Linked DNA regions of Azospira inquinata. Each later gene encodes a partner of the first gene's protein in a complex. Links are inferred from orthologs where the notes say so. Each region holds a gene or a part of one and is shown on either strand. Other genes may lie near its edges.

Evidence for each region.
Region 2: the proteins of Azoinq_RS13955 (region 1) and Azoinq_RS14560 are in contact, whole or in part, in a cryo-EM structure (PDB 9GE8), measured with the Escherichia coli proteins. The link is inferred for Azospira inquinata from one-to-one orthologs.

The regions. Positions count from the first base shown.
Region 1 is NZ_CP064782.1:3,092,195-3,100,947, reverse strand. Bases 1-2,912 are described here. They hold Azoinq_RS13955 (arylesterase), read left to right. Parts: upstream 1-1,091; coding sequence 1,092-1,733; downstream 1,734-2,912. Other genes in these bases: mnmH (tRNA 2-selenouridine(34) synthase MnmH), read left to right, coding at 2,904-2,912; selD (selenide, water dikinase SelD), read right to left, coding at 1,750-2,811; Azoinq_RS13960 (ABC transporter ATP-binding protein), read right to left, coding at 404-1,093; Azoinq_RS13965 (TetR/AcrR family transcriptional regulator), read left to right, coding at 1-391. Outside these bases: more of mnmH, read left to right, coding at 2,913-3,965; Azoinq_RS13940 (class I SAM-dependent methyltransferase), read right to left, coding at 3,942-4,541; Azoinq_RS13935 (bifunctional acetate--CoA ligase family protein/GNAT family N-acetyltransferase), read left to right, coding at 4,716-7,403; Azoinq_RS13930 (DUF3460 family protein), read right to left, coding at 7,538-7,729; Azoinq_RS13925 (DUF3567 family protein), read right to left, coding at 7,866-8,102; Azoinq_RS13920 (hypothetical protein), read left to right, coding at 8,301-8,753. UniProt on the Escherichia coli protein: TesA is a multifunctional esterase that can act as a thioesterase, lysophospholipase and protease.
Region 2 is NZ_CP064782.1:3,233,995-3,242,926, forward strand. Bases 3,613-6,703 are described here. They hold Azoinq_RS14560 (ABC transporter permease), read right to left. Parts: upstream 6,368-6,703; coding sequence 3,857-6,367; downstream 3,613-3,856. Other genes in these bases: Azoinq_RS14555 (peptide chain release factor 3), read right to left, coding at 3,613-3,738. In the rest of the region: Azoinq_RS14550 (bifunctional diguanylate cyclase/phosphodiesterase), read right to left, coding at 1-1,934; more of Azoinq_RS14555, read right to left, coding at 2,137-3,612; Azoinq_RS14565 (NADPH-dependent oxidoreductase), read right to left, coding at 6,840-7,673; DNA repair protein RadA, read right to left, coding at 8,033-8,932.

The DNA.
Region 1 (8,753 bases):
CACCTGGAAAGACGGGCGTATCCGGGACATCATCAAGCAGACCACGGCCCAGCCGGGCAAAGAGCGGGACCAGATTTACCACGTCATCGATGTGTATAGCGCCGCCCGCAGCCGCAAGGGAGTTTCCATTGAACTGGCGGTGCGGGAGTGGGCCCGTCGGGATGCCCATGCGGCGGCCATCGTGGCTGAGGTGGATAACTGCCGCCTGGAAAACGCCCGACGCCTATTCGAGGAATATGGCCTGCCGGAAGGGGAAGCCAAGGCCCGCAGCCTGTTGCTCTACGCCTACGTTTTCGGCCAGAGCCTGATGATTTACGACCGTTTCGACCCGTCCCCCGCTTCCCTGCGGACCTGGATCGCGGACCATATTGTGCGGGCCGAGGACCGCTAGGTCCGGCGCCCTTCAAGCCACCGTTTCCAGGGCCTCCACCCGCCCCTCCGCCACCCGTAGCTGGCGCCCGCAGCGGGCCGCCATGGCTGGGTCGTGGGTAACCAACACCAGGGTGGTGCCCTGCTCCCGATTCAGGCGGAACATCAGAGCCATGATCTGGGCGCCGGTGGCCTGATCCAGATTGCCCGTGGGTTCATCCGCCAGAATCAGGCGAGGCGCCGGGGCAAAGGCCCGGGCCAGGGCCACCCGCTGCTGTTCCCCGCCAGACAGGTGCTTGGGGTAATGATCCAGACGCTCCCCCAGCCCCACCCGGGTAAGCCATTCCCGGGCCAGGGCGGCAGCGTTTTCCACCCCGGACAGTTCCAGGGGGAGCAGTACATTTTCCAAAGCGGTCAGAGCGGGAAGCAGCTGGAAAGATTGGAAGACAAAACCCAGCAAACGCCCCCGCAGCCGAGCCCGGCCATCCTCATCCAGCGCCACCAGGGAAATGCCGTCCAGACACACCTGCCCTCCGCTGGGCTGATCCAGCCCCGCCAGAAGACCCAGCAGGGTAGACTTGCCCGAGCCGGAGGCTCCCACCACCGCCACGGTTTCCCCGGGGTCAATGGCAAAATTCACATCCTGGAGAATGGTCAAACGCCCTTCCCCATCTCCCACGGTTTTGCAAAGATCACGGACTTCCAACAAGGATTGACTGGACATGATGAAAAAATATCTGGGTTTGGATTGGCGATGGCTGGGGCTGGGCAGCCTCTGCCTGATTATGCCCCTGCTGGCCGCCGCCGGGGCGCCCGTGGTGCTCATCTACGGAGATTCCCTCTCCGCCGGCTACGGCTTGCCCCGGGAAGCAGCTTGGCCCGTGTTGCTGGAAAAGCGGCTAGCCCAGGCCCACCTGAATTACCGGGTGGTGAATGCCAGTATTTCCGGGGAAACCACGGCGGGCGGCCTAGCCCGGCTGCCCCGGGCCCTGGGGGAACACCGTCCGGCGGTGGTGATACTGGAATTGGGGGCTAACGACGGTCTCCAGGGCCTGCCCCTAGCGGCCATGAACCATAACCTGGAAGCCATGGCGGGCCTGGCCCGCCAGGCGGGTGCCCGGGTGTTGCTGGTGGGTATGCGCCTGCCCCCCAATTACGGAAGCTACGGGGAAGATTTCCGGCACAGTTACCCGGCCCTGGCCCGGCGCCTCAAGCTACCTCTAGTGGATTTTCTCCTGGCGGGCATGGCCGACCAGCCCACCCTTTTTCAGGCGGACGGTCTCCATCCCGTGGCCGCGGCCCAGCCCCGCATTCTGGATAACGTGTGGCAGAAACTGGGGCCGCTACTGAAGGGTGGGCGCTAGAACCCGAGCCCCAGGCTCAGGGTTCCAGATCCAGTCCGGCGCTGCCGGCCTCCAGATGGCCCACCACCCGGGCTTCCGGGAAACCGGCCTGGTGGAAGCAGGCCAACACCTGATCCCGGGACTCGGGGGCGCAGCTGACCAGCAGGCCGCCCGAGGTCTGGGGATCGGTAACCAGCTTCTGCTGCCACTCCGGCAAAGTGTCCGCCCCCCGAACCTGGGCCCCATAGGCGGCCCAGTTACGTCCCGAGGCGCCGGTCGCCAGCCCTTCCTGGGCCAGGGCGACGGCCGCCGGAATAAGGGGCAGATCGGCAAAGCGTACCTTGGCCCGCAGGCCCGCGCCCCGGCAGATTTCCAGCAAATGGCCGGCAAAGCCAAAGCCGGTTACATCGGTCAGACCATGAACGCCTTCCATCTGGGCCAGGTCCGGCCCCACCCGGTTGAGCCGGGTGGTCAGGGCCACCATGGTGGCGTAATCCTCCGGCGCCAGCCGCCCCTTTTTCAGGGCCGCAGAAAGAATGCCGATGCCCAGGGGTTTCCCCAGAATGAGCAAATCCCCCGGTCGGGCGTCCCGATTGCGGCGCAGCTCCCGGGGATGGACCACCCCCAGGGCCACCAGACCGTAGATGGGCTCCAGCACGTCGATGGAATGGCCTCCGGCGATGGGAATGCCCGCCTCCTGGCAGATGGCGGCGCCGCCGGCAAGAATGCGCTCAATGGCAGGCAGAGGCAGCTTATCCAGGGGCATGCCCACCACCGCTAGAGCAAAGAGGGGACGGCCGCCCATGGCGTAGACGTCGGACAGGGCATTGGTGGCGGCGATGCGGCCAAAATCGTAGGGGTCATCCACGATGGGGGTGAAGAAGTCCGTGGTGGCTACAATGGCCTGCTCGTCGTTGAGCTGATACACGGCCGCATCGTCGGAGGACTCGGTGCCCACCAGCAGTTGGGGAGGAATCAGGGCGCTGGGGGTGGCGGCCAGGATTTTTTCCAGCACCGCCGGAGAAATTTTGCAGCCGCAGCCGCCCCCGTGGGAAAAGGCGGTAAGTTTTATCGCCTCGGATGAATTAGTTTCGGACATACGCGTATCGGGACCCCACGGGCCGGAGTGACCTTAAGCCCTTGGAAGCCGGTAGAATCCCGCCTCAAAAATTATTAAGGAAAGTCCCTATCATGCAGCAATACGGGGTGGCGACCGTAGCACAGCTGGACCAGTTTGCGGAAATCATCGATGTCCGCACCCCCAGTGAATACGCGGAAGACCACATTCCCGGGGCCATCAACTGCCCGGTGCTGGACGACGCCCAGCGGGCGGAGGTGGGCACCCTTTATAAGCAGGTTTCCCCCTTTGAAGCCCGTAAGCTGGGGGCCGCCCTGGTAGCGGTAAATATTGCCCACCACCTGCGCCAGCAATTTGCTGCCAAGCCCAAGGAATGGCGGCCCTTGGTGTATTGCTGGCGGGGCGGGCAACGCAGCGGCGCCATGGAAATTATCCTGCGCCAGGTGGGCTGGAAAGCCTGCAAGCTGGAAGGGGGCTACAAGGCCTATCGGCACCGGGTGCTGGAAGGGCTGGATGAACTGCCCGGACGCTTTGCCCTTCAGGTCATCAGCGGCCCCACGGGCAGCGGCAAAACCCGGTTGCTCCAGGCCATTGCCCGGGAAGGGGGGCAGATTCTGGATCTGGAAGCCCTGGCCTGCCACAAGGGCTCGGTGCTGGGGCTTTGCCCCGGCCAGCAGCAGCCCTCCCAGAAAGCGTTTGAAACCGCCCTCTGGCAGCAGCTGGAAGCGTTGGACCCAGCCCGACCTCTATTCGTTGAAGCGGAAAGCCGCAAGGTGGGTCGCCTGGCCTTGCCCACTGCCCTCCTCACTGCCATGGCCGCCGGACGCCGCCAGCCGGTGGCTGTGCCCATGGAAGCCCGGGTCGCCTACCTGCTGGAGGACTACGATTATTTCCTTACAGACCAGGAGGCCCTGCTGGCCCGCCTGGAACGGCTCAAGGAACTGGTGGGCAAGGAGGTGCTGGGGCGCTGGCAGTCCCTCATTGCCACAGGGGACTGGCCCGCCCTGGTAGCCGATCTCCTACAGCGCCACTACGACCCCCTCTATCAGCGCTCCCTGCGCCACTACGGGCCGGAGAACGGGAAGGGAGCCGCCCCCCTGGTGCTGGACAACCTGGACGGGGCCACCCTGACCCGGGCCGCCCGGGAACTGCTAGCCGCCAGCGCCGCCTTTTAAGGTCGGCGCCCGCCCTTCCCCCGCTCCCGATACGGGCCGCCGGGCGCAGAGGCGCTGCAATACCTGGTGCCGCCCGGCCACGGTCACCGGGCCTTCCTGAAAATCCTCCACCACCAGCCCGGCGGACAGGGCCCAATCCCCCAATTCCCCGGGTTGGAGTAGGTGTTCCGCCCGGCGGGGCGGCCCCAGGGCTTCCTGGCCCACCATGAAGGTTTCGTAAAGCAGAACGCCTCCGGGTTTCAGGGTGGGGCCTAAATGGGGCAGCAAAGGGCGATGGAGATAACGGCTCACCACCAGGGCGTCAAAGAGGTCCCGTTCCCAGGGCCAGGGCGCTCCCTCCAGGTCCGCCCAGAATGGCTGGATGCCCGGAATACCTTCCAGGCTCGCCAAAGCCTCCCGGTCTTGATCTGCCGCCACCACCCTTAGCCCCCGGGCCGCCAAATAACGGGCGTGGCGCCCCCGACCACAGGCCAGATCCAACACCCGGCTGCCGGGCGCCAGATCATTCCCATGGGCGACGATCCAGGGCGACGGCTCCCCTAAGGGGGTAGGCCTAGCCTTCTCCCCCTCGGACACGGAATTTCCATTAGACTTCAATTGCTTTCCCCTGCTGACGTAAAGATGGAGGCGTGATAAATTTTTGCGCTGCACCATACAATAAAAATACCGGGGGAGTTTCACCCGGGCCCCACCGGAGCGGACGGCCACCCAGCCGCCACCCTTTCGCCACTGCCGACCCATAGGTGAATCATGCTGGAACAACACTACCTGACGAGCCTTTTCGAGCCCAAAGCCGTCGCCGTCATCGGCGCCTCCGACCGGGAAGGGTCGGTGGGTAACGTCATTTTGCGCAATCTCCTGGAAGGGGGCTACCAGGGACGCCTTTACCCCATTAACTCCAAGCACGAAACGGTGCAAGGCTTACAGGCCTATAAATCCATAGAGGAAATCGGTGCTCGGGTAGAGCTGGCGGTGATCGCCACCAAGCCCCGCAGCGTACCGGAAATCGTGGAGCAGTGCGGGCGTAGCGGGGTCAAGTTCGCCATCGTTATTACCGCCGGTTTTGCCGAGGCGGGCCATACGGGGGCGGCCCTGGAACGGAAGATGTTGGAAATCGCCCGCAGCTACAACGTGCGCATCCTGGGCCCCAACTGTCTCGGCCTCATCCGTCCCGCCATCAAGCTCAACGCCACCTTCGCCCAGGTGTCCGCCAATCCGGGCAATCTGGCTTTGGTGTCCCAGTCCGGCGCCCTCTGTTCCGCCATCCTGGACTGGGCCAAGGTGAACGGGGTGGGCTTTTCCTCGGTCATTTCCCTGGGGGGCTCCAGTGACATGGATTTCGGGGAAATTCTGGATTACCTGGTCTATGACCACCGCACCCACTACATCCTGATGTACGTGGAAGGCATCCGCAACGCCCGGCGCTTCATGAGTTCCCTCCGCTCGGCGGCCCGCATCAAGCCCATTATTCTGCTCAAGGCCGGGCGCTACGCCTCCGGTTCCGCCGCCGCCCAGGTCCATTCCGGGGTAGCCGCCGGCTCGGACGCCGTATTTGACGCGGCCATCAAACGGGCCGGAGTGGTACGGGTTCGGAATATCGGCCAGCTGTTCTACGCCGCCCGGGGGCTGGCTTCCAAATTCCGTCCCGGCGGCAACCGGCTGCTGATCATGACCAACGGGGGCGGCCCCGGCGCCATGGCGGCGGATCGGGCCACGGAGCTGGGCATTCCCCTGGCCACCCTGGCGCCCCAGACCGTCACCGCCCTAAACGGGGTGCTGCCCCCCAACTGGTCCCACGCCAATCCGGTGGATATTGTGGGGGACGCCACCCCGGAACGTTACCGGGACGCCATTCTGGCCTGTACCCAGGCGGAAGAAATCGACGGCCTACTGGTCATGCTCACCCCCCAGGCCATGACCCAGCCGGAGGAAGTGGCCCGGGCGGTGATCAGCGCCAGCGAAACCTGCGCCAAGCCCATCGTCGCCTGCTGGATGGGGGAAGAACACACCCTGGCCTGCCGCCGCCTACTCACGGAGGCGGGCATTCCCGCCTTCCGCATGCCGGAAACGGCGGTGGATCTGTTCTCCCACATTTCCACCTACTACCGTAACCAGAAGCTTCTGCTGCAAACCCCGGACCCGGCGCCCCGTCAGGCCAAGAGCGAGACGGAAGGGGCCAAGATGCTGATCGAGGCGGTGCTATCCGAACGGCGCAAGGTGCTCTCCGAAATGGAATCCAAGTCCGTGCTCCGGGCTTTCAAGGTGCCCGTGGCCCAGACCATGGTGGCCCGCACCCCCACGGAAGCCCTGCTCCTGGCGGAACAGATCGGTTTCCCCCTGGCCATGAAGGTGGATTCCCCCGACCTCTCCCGCAAATCCGAGGTGGGCGGGGTGCGCCTCAACATTGCCAACGCGGCGGCGGTGCGCAACGCCTATCACGACATCATCGACACGGTCGGCCGCAACGTGCCCGACGCCCGGATCAACGGGGTTTCCATCGAACCCTTCGTGGCCCGACCCCATGGTCGGGAACTCAAGGTGGGGGTGCTGCGGGACCGGATTTTCGGGCCCGTTATCACCCTGGGAGTGGGCGGGGCGGAATGCGAAATTTTCGGTGACACGGCCATCGCCCTCCCCCCCCTGAACAGCTATCTGGCCCAGGACCTGATCCGTTCCACCCGGGCCGCCCGGCTCCTGGAAAATTACCGCAACATGCCCCCGGCCAATCTCCAGGCCTTGGAGGACGTGCTGCTGCGCATTTCCCAGATGGTCTGCGAATTGCCCTGGATTCAGGAACTGGACCTCAATCCCCTGATCGTGGATGAAAACGGCGCGGTGGCCGCCGACGCCCGTATCGTCATCGACTACGCGGCCCCGGCGGATGACCGCTATTCCCACATGGCCATCCACCCCTACCCTTCCCACCTGATCGACGACTGGGTGCTGCCGGATGGCCAGATCGTGACTCTGCGGCCCATCCGCCCGGAAGACGCGGAAATGGAAAAGGAATTCGTCGCCCAGCTATCCGAGGAAAGCAAGTACTACCGCTTCATGGACACCCTGCGGGAATTGACCCAATCCATGCTGGTACGCTTTACCCAGATCGACTACGACCGGGAAATGGCCTTTGTGGCCGTCACGGAAAAGGAAGGCAAGGAGGTCCAGATCGGGGTGGCCCGCTACGTCTCCAACCCGGACGGGGAAACGGTGGAATTCGCCCTGGCGGTCTCGGACCAATGGCAGAAACACGGTATTGGCCGCCGCCTCATGGCCGCCATCGTGGATTGCGCCCGCAGCAAGGGCTATCGGGCGGTGGTGGGGGACGTACTATCGGGCAATGCAAAAATGTTCAAACTCATGACCAGCTTAGGCTTCGCCGTTCATCCCCATCCGGAGGATTCCACCGTAAAACGGGTGATTCTCAGCCTGCAAGACTAACCGTTCCAGGGGGTGGGCCCGTCGGCACCGGAGGTGGCGACCCGGGTTCCCGCCCCCGCCAATGCAAAAGGCCGGTAACCCGAAGGGGCAACCGGCCTTTTTTTGCCATCTCCCCGACCTGGCGGGGAACGGGATTACTTGCTGTTCACGTCGTAGGGATAGGATTTCTGGGCCACCTTGGCCGCCTGAAAACCGGCCTGTTCGGCGGGGGAAAGATCCTTGTCCCACCACAGGGCCCGGCCCTGGCGCTGGTCTTCCACCCATTCCGGGTGCTGGGCCAGCTGCTCGCGCATGAACTTGGTGTGTTCGGATTCGTAAATCGCCATGGGTCTATGTCCGGAAAGCAGTAAAGAAGGAGGCATTATAACCGGCTTGCCCCCGCCCCAGCGGGAACGGAACGGCAGGGCGCTCCCCGGGTACGAGCTTCCTGCCCCCGGGAGCCGCCCTGAGGGCCTCACCGCCTCATTGATAAACGATGGGCCGGGCACTGCCGGCGCAGTAATCATCCAGAAAGGCGTCAATAGTCTCCACCTCCGGCGTTTCCGTCGCCACGGCCTCTATGGAGGCCTTGAAGCAAAGCGCCTGGGCGCCCTGAATAAACAGGCTGCGCTGCCCCTCCTTGTCCAGCAGTTCATAGCCCTGCTGGGCCGGATAGGCCAGGACCGAATAGGATTCGCTGTTATAGACCAGGTTCAGCATTGTGTACCTCCAGCTTCTCTAGGGGAAAACCGGGCGCGGGGAACGCCTTCTACCCTCCCCAGGTGGAGGCGGTCACCGGGTTTTCAAGGGGGAGGAAAAAGGGGCGGAGTGGGGCGCCCGAGCCACCATGTCCACGTCATTTCCCTGTAACGGGGAAGGGGTAGAAAAGACCCTACCCCCTTCCCTTGGAGCACAGCCATGTACTATATCAATCCCAACGCGGGCACCCTGAGCCTGAACGCTATCGACCATTTCGCCGGGCTGGTGCATCTGGCTCTGGATCAGGGAGAACGGGCCCTGACCGTAGTGCGGTCAGCCCAGGAAGATTGCCTCTCCAACCTCTCCCGGCACAGCCAGGAAAATGCCCCGAACCTCTCCCATGCCCTGGGGGAAAGCCTCAAGGACCACGCCATCCAGTTTTCCCAGGATTGGCTGGATACCTGGATCAGCGCCCAGGAACAACTGATCCAGTCCTTTGAATCCCAGGCCCACGGCATTAACGAATATCTGGCCTACAGCATCGACAAGGCTAGCCGGGCCACCCCCCAGGAAATTCTGCCCGCCGTACAGTTGATTCAGGAAACCGTCACCAGCCTGAGCGACACCGCGGCCAAGGTCACGGAAGGCCTGGAAGAGTCCCTGGATGCCGCC
Region 2 (8,932 bases), 140 kb from region 1 along the record:
CCCAATACGTCCGTTTCCCCCAGGGCCCGGCGCAGCCGTTCCCCCAGGCGGCGCAGAAGCTGATCCCCCGCTTCGTGGCCGTAGGCATCGTTGATCCGGGCCAGCCGATCCAGGTCCAGCACAATCAGGCCGCCCCGGCGCCCCATGGACAGCCAGTTGTCCAGCAAATGGGAAAAATACAGCCGGTTGGGCAGGGCGGTAAGCTGGTCCAGGTTGGAGAGGGACTCGATCCGGGCCGTATCCGCCCGTTTATCGGAAAGGTCGCTGAGGAACAGCATTTTATGGGTGACCTGATTGCCGTCATCCCGAATCAGGCTGAGGTTGATACGCACCGGGCAATCCCCCCCCTCCCGGCGCCGCACCCAGGCTTCTCCCCGCCAGCCCTCTTCCCGCTCCAGGGTATCGGCCAGGGTAGTCAGCAGGGCGCTGCCCTGGTGGTCCGCCACCAGGCAATCCGGCATCCGGCCGGTGAGGCTGCGGCTATCGTAGCCGGAAAGCTGGGTAAAAGCATGGTTACAGGTACTGATCCGGTCTTCTCCATCCAGCACCAGCATGGCTTCCATGCCGTGGTCAAAAAAGTGGGTGATGAGCCGCTGCCGTTCCTGGGCTTCATAGCGGCTGGAAATATCCCGGGCCACCCCGGCCAGGCCGATGAAATCGCCCCGTTCATCCTTTACCGGAACCCGCACCACCTCGTAGGGACGGCTCCCTTCCCCCAGATCCAGCTGGCGCTCTTCCCGAAATACGCCCCCGAGCCGGTAGGTGGCCTGCTGGCCTTCCCGCAGGGCAGGCCACATGGATTCTCCGAACAGGTCCTTGCCCCGGAGACCTAGCACGGCCTCTTGGGTCTTACCGGCCCGGCGGCAGAACGCTTCATTGACCGCCAGAAAACGGCCTTCCCGGTCTACCAGCCAGGCGGAATCCGGAATGGAGTCCAGGAGGGCCCGGCCCTCCCTTTCCTTTTTCTGGAAGGCCTGGGTCATTTGCATGGCCTGATTTTCGGCCCGCACCAGGCCCCGCAGCCAGACCCAGAACAGGGCCCCCAGGGCCAGGGTGAGGCAGCCCATCAGGCCCAGATAGGCCCCCACCCGGGCGTACCAGGGGGCCAGCACATCGTCCACGTTACGACTGACCACCACCACGAAGGGGGTGCCGGCCACGGAACGGAACGCAAAAACCCGGTGGGAGCCATCCAATATGCCCTGCTGGACAAAGCTGCCGTCCTGTTCCCCCCTGGCCACCCGTTGCAGCACCGGTACATTGGGAAAACGGTGACCCAGCAGGTGGGTCGCTTTAGGCCAGCGCAGCACCAGGCGCTGGTCCAGGCTCCAGATGGAAATGGCGCCCTGATCCATCCCCAGGGATTGATACACCCCTTCGAAATAGGAGAGCTTGATGGAGGACAGGACCACGCCCTGGAAGCGCCCCCGGGAATCGTTGAGGCGACGGGCCAGGGTCATCACCCATTCGCTGCTGACCCGGGAATAAATGGGGGCGGCCATCACCAGCCCGGCTCGGGGATTGTTTTTAAGCCGCTGAAAGTATTCCCGGTCGGCGATATTCACCCCGGTGGCCAGCTCGCCGGAGGCATCGTAACGGTAAATGCCGTTTTCATCCGCCACCCGGAAGCTCAGCACCTGGGGGAAAAGGCCCAGGTTGTGGGTCAGATCCGGCTCAACCTGGGAGCGGGGTGCCCCCGCCGCAATAGGGGACTCATAGCGGCTGACAAAATCCCGGAGCTGGAGATCAATGGTCTGAATGGAAAGCTGGAGATTGCCTTCCAGCACCCGGGCCAGGGTGCTCTGCTGGGCCGCCGACCCGGCCAGGGTTTCTTCCCGGGCGTGGAATAAATCCAGGGCAACCCAGACCAGCAAGCCCAGCCAAAGCAGGCCAACGGTGAAACCGGTGATAAAAAAGGAGCGCCGGGAGCCCATGGGTCGCAAACCCTAGTTATGGATAATCAGGAAGCCATTATACGGGGCATGAGGGCGGGGTAAGCCTTTTGCAACATACGCCGGGGCGGAGCACCAGTATTTACGCCGCCCCGGGGCAGCCCCTCACTCCCACGGAAAAGGCCCCAGGAGAGAGGAAACGGCCCGGCGGGACTAAGCCCGCCCCTCCCCGGCCTATTCCGCTTCAGGCGTCCGCCCCCAGGGTCACGGTCAATTCCCGGGTAGTGTGGAACTGGATCAGGGGAAAACGCTCCTGGGTCAGTTCCAGATTGACCCGGGTGGGGGCCAGGTAAGCCATGCTGCCAGACGCATCCTGGGCCAGATTGGCGCCGTTTTCCCGCTCGAAACGGGCCAGTTCTTCGGGCTGCTCGCAGGTCACCCAGCGGGCCCCGTAGAGGGATTTGGGCTCCAGCAACACTTCCACCCCGTATTCCGTGGCCAGCCGGTGGGCCACCACTTCAAACTGGAGCACCCCCACGGCCCCCAGAATCACCTCATAGCCCGATTCGGGCTTGAAGACCTGGATCGCCCCTTCCTCACCTAATTGTTCAAGTCCCTTATGGAACTGCTTCATTTTTGAGGGATTTTTAGGACGCGCTGCCCGGAACATTTCCGGGGCGAAATAGGGAATCCCGGTGTAATGGAGGGTTTCCCCTTCGGTAAAAGAATCCCCGATCTGGATGCTGCCGTGGTTGAAGAGACCAATGATGTCCCCGGGCCAGGCGTCTTCGATGGTCTCCCGCCGTTGAGAAAGGAAGGCCACCACCTGGGTCGCCCGGATTTCCTTGCCGGTCCGCACCTGCCAGAGTTTCATGCCCCGCTCGAAGTGGCCGGAGCAGACCCGCAGGAAAGCCACCCGGTCCCGGTGGGCCGGGTCCATATTGGCCTGAATCTTGAAGATGAAGCCGGAGAATTTGCTCTCATCCGCCCCCACCATGCGTTCCGAGGTATGCCGGGGCATGGGGGCCGGGGCTTCCGCCACCAGGGCGTCCAGAATTTCCCGGACGCCGAAATTATTGATGGCGGAGCCAAAAAACACCGGGGTCAGGGTACCGTCGAGGAAAGCTTCCTGATCAAAGGTATTGGCCGCCGCCAGGAGTTCCAGATCTTCCTTGAGCTTGGCGATTTCTTGGCTAAACCCGGCCAGGGACGGGTGATCCAGACCATGGACGATTTCCGGGTCCTTGCCCTCCCCGGCCTTGAACAGGGCCACGGTCTGATTGGCCAGGTGATACACCCCCCGGAAGGTCTTGCCCATGCCGATGGGCCAGGTGATAGGGGCGCAGGTGATTTTCAGCACCGATTCCACTTCGTCCAAGAGGTCGAAGGGGTCCCGCACTTCCCGGTCCAGCTTGTTGATGAAGGTGAGGATGGGGGTGGTGCGCAGGCGGCAGACCTCCAACAGCTTGATGGTCTGGGGTTCCACCCCCTTGGCCCCGTCAATAACCATGAGGGCCGAGTCCACGGCGGACAGCACCCGGTAGGTATCTTCCGAAAAGTCCTGGTGCCCCGGGGTGTCCAGCAGATTCACCACATGGTCCCCGTACTCGAACTGCATCACGGAAGAGGCTACGGAAATGCCCCGCTGCTTTTCGATTTCCATCCAGTCCGACGTGGCGTGGCGGCCGCTCTTCTTGGCTTTCACCGTCCCGGCGGCCTGAATGGCTCCCCCGAAGAGGAGGAGCTTTTCCGTCAAGGTGGTTTTACCCGCATCCGGGTGGGAAATAATGGCAAAGGTGCGCCGCCGCTGGGCTTCGGCCGCAATTGCCTGGAGTTCTGCGCTCATGGAGAAAAGGCTTTCGGAAACAGTCAAGGGCCGGGGCGGAAAAGGCCGGGGTCCGGGCGTTCAAGGGGCGGAATTGTACCATTCCGGGCCCCGCCGTCGCCCCTCCCCGTCCCACCCCCTATTCCCCCGCCCGCAGGGCCTCCATGGGCGGCGCCTGGAACAGGGGCCGGGCAAACCAGCTCCCCAGGGCGGCCACCACCAGGGCACCGCCCAGGCTGGCCAGAGGGAAGGCCCATAGGGAGGCCCCGTAGCTCAGGTGAAACACCTCCCGGGCCAGAAGCCAGCCCACGGCCTGGCTGCCCCCGGCAGCGATGAGCCCAGCCAGCCCCCCCACCAGGGCAAATTCCCCGAACACGGCCAAGGACAACTGCCGCCGTCGGGCGCCCAGGGCCCGCAATAGGGCCAACTCATAGCGCCGCTCGTCCCGGGACACGGCCAGGGCGGCATAGAGCACCAGCAGACCGGCGGCCAGGGTGAAGAGAAAAACAAACTGCACCGCCGCCGCCACCTGATCCAGAATGTCCTGCAACTGGGCCAGAATGGCCCCCACATCAATAACCGTGAGATTGGGGAAGGCCTGAACCAGGGCCCCTTCCACCTCGGCCCGGGCAGGGGGCAGATAAAAGCTGGTAATCCAGCTGGCCGGATAATCCTCCAGCACCCCGGTGGGGGTCAGCACAAAAAAATTCACCCGCATGGAATCCCAGGACAGGCGGCGCAGGCCCACCACGGTCACGGCCAGCCGCTCCCCGGCCACGGTAAAGTTGAGCCGGTCCCCCACCCCTAGGCCCAGGGTCTTGGCCAGCCCCTCTTCCAGGGAGGCCACCCCCTTGTCCCCGGGACGAAACCAGCGTCCCGCCCCCTGGCGATTGCCCTCAGGTAGGGTGTCCCGCCAGGAAAGATTGAATTCCCGCTCCACCAGGCGCCGGGCCTGGTCCTCCGGATAGCTGTCTGGAGTCACCGGGCGACCATTCACCGCCACCAGCCGGGCCCGCACCATAGGGGCCAGGGTTACGGGTAAGCCCCGGGCCCGAAGAAAGGCCCCCACCGCCTGACGCTGTTCCGGCTGAATGTTGATAACAAAGCGATTGGGGGCGTCCGCCGGCAGGGCCCGGTGCCAGGACGCCAGCAAATCCCCCCGGGTCACGGTAAGCAACAGCAGGGCGGTCAGGCCCAGGGACAGGGCCACCACCTGGGCCACCGTAGCTCCCGCCCGACGCTCCAGACCCATGAGGGCGTAGCGCCAGCCAAAATGGCCCAGCCCCCCCGGCCCCCGGTGGCGACGCCAGCGGCCCAGGAGGTACAGCAGGCCCCAGGCCAGGGCCCCGTCCACGGCCAGCAGGCCGAGAAAGCCCAGGCTGGCGTAGGCCCCCAGGCGAGGTTCCCCGGCGGCCCAGAACACCAGCCCGGCCAGGGCTGCCAGCCCCAGGCCGTAGGAAGCCAGGGCCCCGGCGGCGGGCGCCCCCAGTTCCCGGCGCAGCACCCGCAGGGTATCCACTCGGCCCAATTGGATCAGGGGGGGCAGGGCGAAGCCAAAGAGCAGCACCAGCCCCGCCGCCAGCCCCTGGAAGGCGGGCACCGGAGACGGGGGTGGCAGGGGCGTGGCCAAGAGGCCCGCCAACAGCCATTGGAGCAGCCAGTGGGCGCCCCACCCCAGGGCCACCCCGGCGAGGGAGCCCCCCAGGCCCAGGAGCAGGAACTGGCCGAGGAAGAGGCCCAGGAGTCGTCCCTGGGTGGCCCCCAGGCAGCGCATGACGGCGCAGGCATCCAGATGGCGTTGCAGATAGCGGCGGGCGGCCAGGGCCACCCCGGCGGCCGCCAGTATCACTGCCAGCAGGGAGGCTAGCCCGAGAAACTGGCGGGCCCGGTCCAGGGCGTTGCGCATTTCCGGCCGGGCATTGCCCCCGTCTTCCAGGTGTTCCCCCCGGCCCAGCCGGGGCAAGGCCCAGGCCCGGTAGGCGGCGATGGGCCCCGGCGGCCCAGCCAGCAGGAGCCGGTACTGCACTCGGCTGCCGGGCTGGATCAGGCCGGTGGCGGGCAAATCCCCCTCATTCATCAGCAGCCGGGGAGCAACGCTGAAGAGGCTCACCCCCCGATCCGGTTCCTGGGTGAGCACCCCGGCCACCCCCAACTGGCTCTGCCCCACCTGGACCCGGGAGCCCGGGGGAAATTCCCGGGCCAGCCGTTCCTCCAGCCAGATTTGGCCGGGAGCAGGAATGGCCCGGGTCTCCCGGTCCGGCGCACCGGGGGCCGGGGCCAGGCGCAGCCGCCCCCGCAGGGGATAGGCCGGACTGACCGCCTTGATTTCCGCCAGCTGGGGCCGGTCGCCCTGGCCCATCAACATACTGGGGAAGGTGGCGCTGCGGGCCTGGATTAAGCCCCGCCGGGCCGCCTCCGCGGCAAAACGGGGGGCCCAGGGATGATCCGCCGTGAGCAGCAGGTCCGCCCCCAGCAGCTGGTGGGATTCCAGTTCCAGGGCCCGCTGTACCCGGTCGGTAAAAAAGGCCACGGAACACAGGCTGGCCACCGCCACCACCAGGGAAGCCGCCAGCAGACCCAGCTCCCCGGCCCGCCAGTCCCGGCGCAGCAAACGCCAGACCAGGCGCCAGAAGGAAAGGGAGGGGGTCATGGGCAGGGCTTTCGGCAAAAGGGGGCGAGGCCGGAGTCGGAGTCGGAGTCGGAGTCGGAGTCGGAGTCGGAGTCGGAGTCGGAGTCGGAGTCGGAGTCGGAGTCGGAGTCGGAGTCGGAGTCGGAGTCGGAGTCGGAGTCGGAGTCGGAGTCGGAGTCGGAGTCGGCTTTAGTATGGGGGTGGGGGCAGGACGGCGGTCCAGCGCTGCCGGGGACCCCGGAGCAGTGGGCCACCTCCCTCCCCCAAAAACCGCCCGGAGAGGGGCGTATTCCCTGGATCTAGGTTTTTACCCCCGCCCCAGCTAGAAACCACGGGCTTTTCAGTCCACGGCCCGGGGAGGATCAAGCCCACCGCCAACTTCCATTCAGCATTAAGGCAAAACCTTATGCCACCTGGCGGTCCGGGGCAAGGCCCGGGAGGGGCGCCCGGGACGGCCTTCACCGGGGATAGGGAATCGCCAGGGCCTCCCCGGCTATTTCAGAGGGAAGCCCTGTCCCCTGAAAAAGTCGGCCAGTTTGTCCCGCCCCGAAAGGCTTTCCGGCCCCTTCACCCGGTTGGCCGAATGGGGCGTCCAGCCTTCCGCCCGGATACCCGCTCCCCGGTAAAAGGCGCTCATGGTGTGGTCGTAATCGGCGATGGCCGCCGCCTCCCCGGCCTCATCCACCCGATAGCGTTCCCGATGCAGTACCGTGGTCTGGGGCAGACGGGGCTTGACCCGGGGCAGCTTGGCCGAATCCGGATAGCCAACGCACAGGCCGAAGACGGGAAAAACATGGGGCGGCAGTTCCAGCTCCCGGGCCACCTCGGGCACCCGGTTGCGCAGGCCGCCGATATAGACCGTGCCCAGGCCCAGGGATTCGGCGGCCACCACCGCGTTCTGGGCCGCCAGGGCCGCGTCGATCACCCCCACCAGGCCCATTTCCAGGGTATCCAGGGCGGCGCTGGGCTGGTCCAAGCGCCGGGCCACCCGTTCCAGACGGGACAGGTCCGCCAGCCAGGCCAGGAACAGGGGACAGGCCGCCACATGGGCCTGGTTGCCGCAATACTCGGCCAGCCGGGCCTTGCGGGCCGGGTCCTGGACCGCCACCAGGCTCCACACCTGGAGATTGGAAGAGGAGGAGGCGGATTGGGCCGCCGCCACCAGGGTTTCCAGGAGGCCCGGCGCCAGGGGATCGGGCCGGAAAGCCCGCACGGAGCGGTGTTCCAGCAGGCTGTGCAACACCTCATTGGTGTCCGGCAGAGGAAACGCGGTGGGCTGGCCGTAACGGGCGCTGAACAGGGGGCGGAGATCGGTATCCGGATGCATGGGCAAGACACTCCAGAAAAATCCGGGGGCCGACACCGGACGAAACACCGGAGGGCCTGCCGGGAGAGATGAAAATCAGGAAGCTATGCTAGCGGAAGGGCGGGATCAGGGGGAGAGGGGTTGGGTTGGGTTGGGTTGGGTTGGGTTGGGTTGGGTTGGGTTGGGTTGGGTTGGGTTGGGTTGAAATCGCCAGGGGGCGGATTCTGGCGGCGGGGCAGCCCCCCAAGCCCAGCGCCCAGGCCACGGGGCCTCTGGAAACGGGAATTAACAAGAATCCCCAGCGCCCCCCTACCTACCTTTGGCCCTACTTTCTTCCGGCCCCAGCCCTGCCAGACCCTACCCCACCCTTTCCCGCTCCGTCAGTCCCCAAAGGCCAGTTGTAACGCCTCTTCCAGCCGGGCCACGCCCTGGACCTCCATGCCTTCCAGGGGCTGGCGGGGCAGATTGGCGGCGGGCACCAGAGCCCGGGTGAAGCCCAGTTTGGCCGCTTCCCGCAGCCGTTCCTGGCCCCGGGGGGCGGGACGGATTTCCCCGGTGAGGCCCACTTCCCCAAAGACCACCAGCTTGGGCGCCAGGGGCCGGTTGCGCAGGGAGGACACCACGGCCAGCAGCACCGCCAGGTCCGCCGCCGGTTCGGAAATTTTCACCCCCCCCACCGCATTGACGAACACATCCTGGTCGTAGCAGCCGATGCCCGCATGACGGTGCAGCACGGCCAGGAGCATGGCCAGCCGGTTCTGCTCCAGGCCCACGGTGAGGCGCCGGGGATTGCCCCCCATGGCCCCATCCACCAGGGCCTGGATTTCTACCAGCAGGGGCCGGGTGCCCTCCTGGGTCACCATGACACAGGAGCCGGGCACATCCTGGGCATGCTGGGAGAGGAACAGGGCGGAGGGGTTATTCACCCCCTTCAGCCCCTTGTCGGTCATGGCGAACACCCCCAGCTCATTCACCGCCCCAAAGCGGTTCTTGAAGGCCCGGATAAGGCGGAAGCTGGAATGGGTATCCCCCTCGAAATAGAGCACCGTATCCACAATGTGCTCCAGCACCCGGGGACCGGCCAGGGCCCCGTCCTTGGTCACATGGCCCACCAGAATCACCGTAATGCCGCTCTGCTTGGCCAGCCGGGTGAGCTGGGCCGAGCATTCCCGCACCTGGGCCACGGAGCCGGGAGCGGAAGTGAGCTGCTCGGACCACAGGGTCTGGATGGAATCGATCACCGCCACCTGGGGCCGGGCCTCCTGCAACACCGCCAGAAT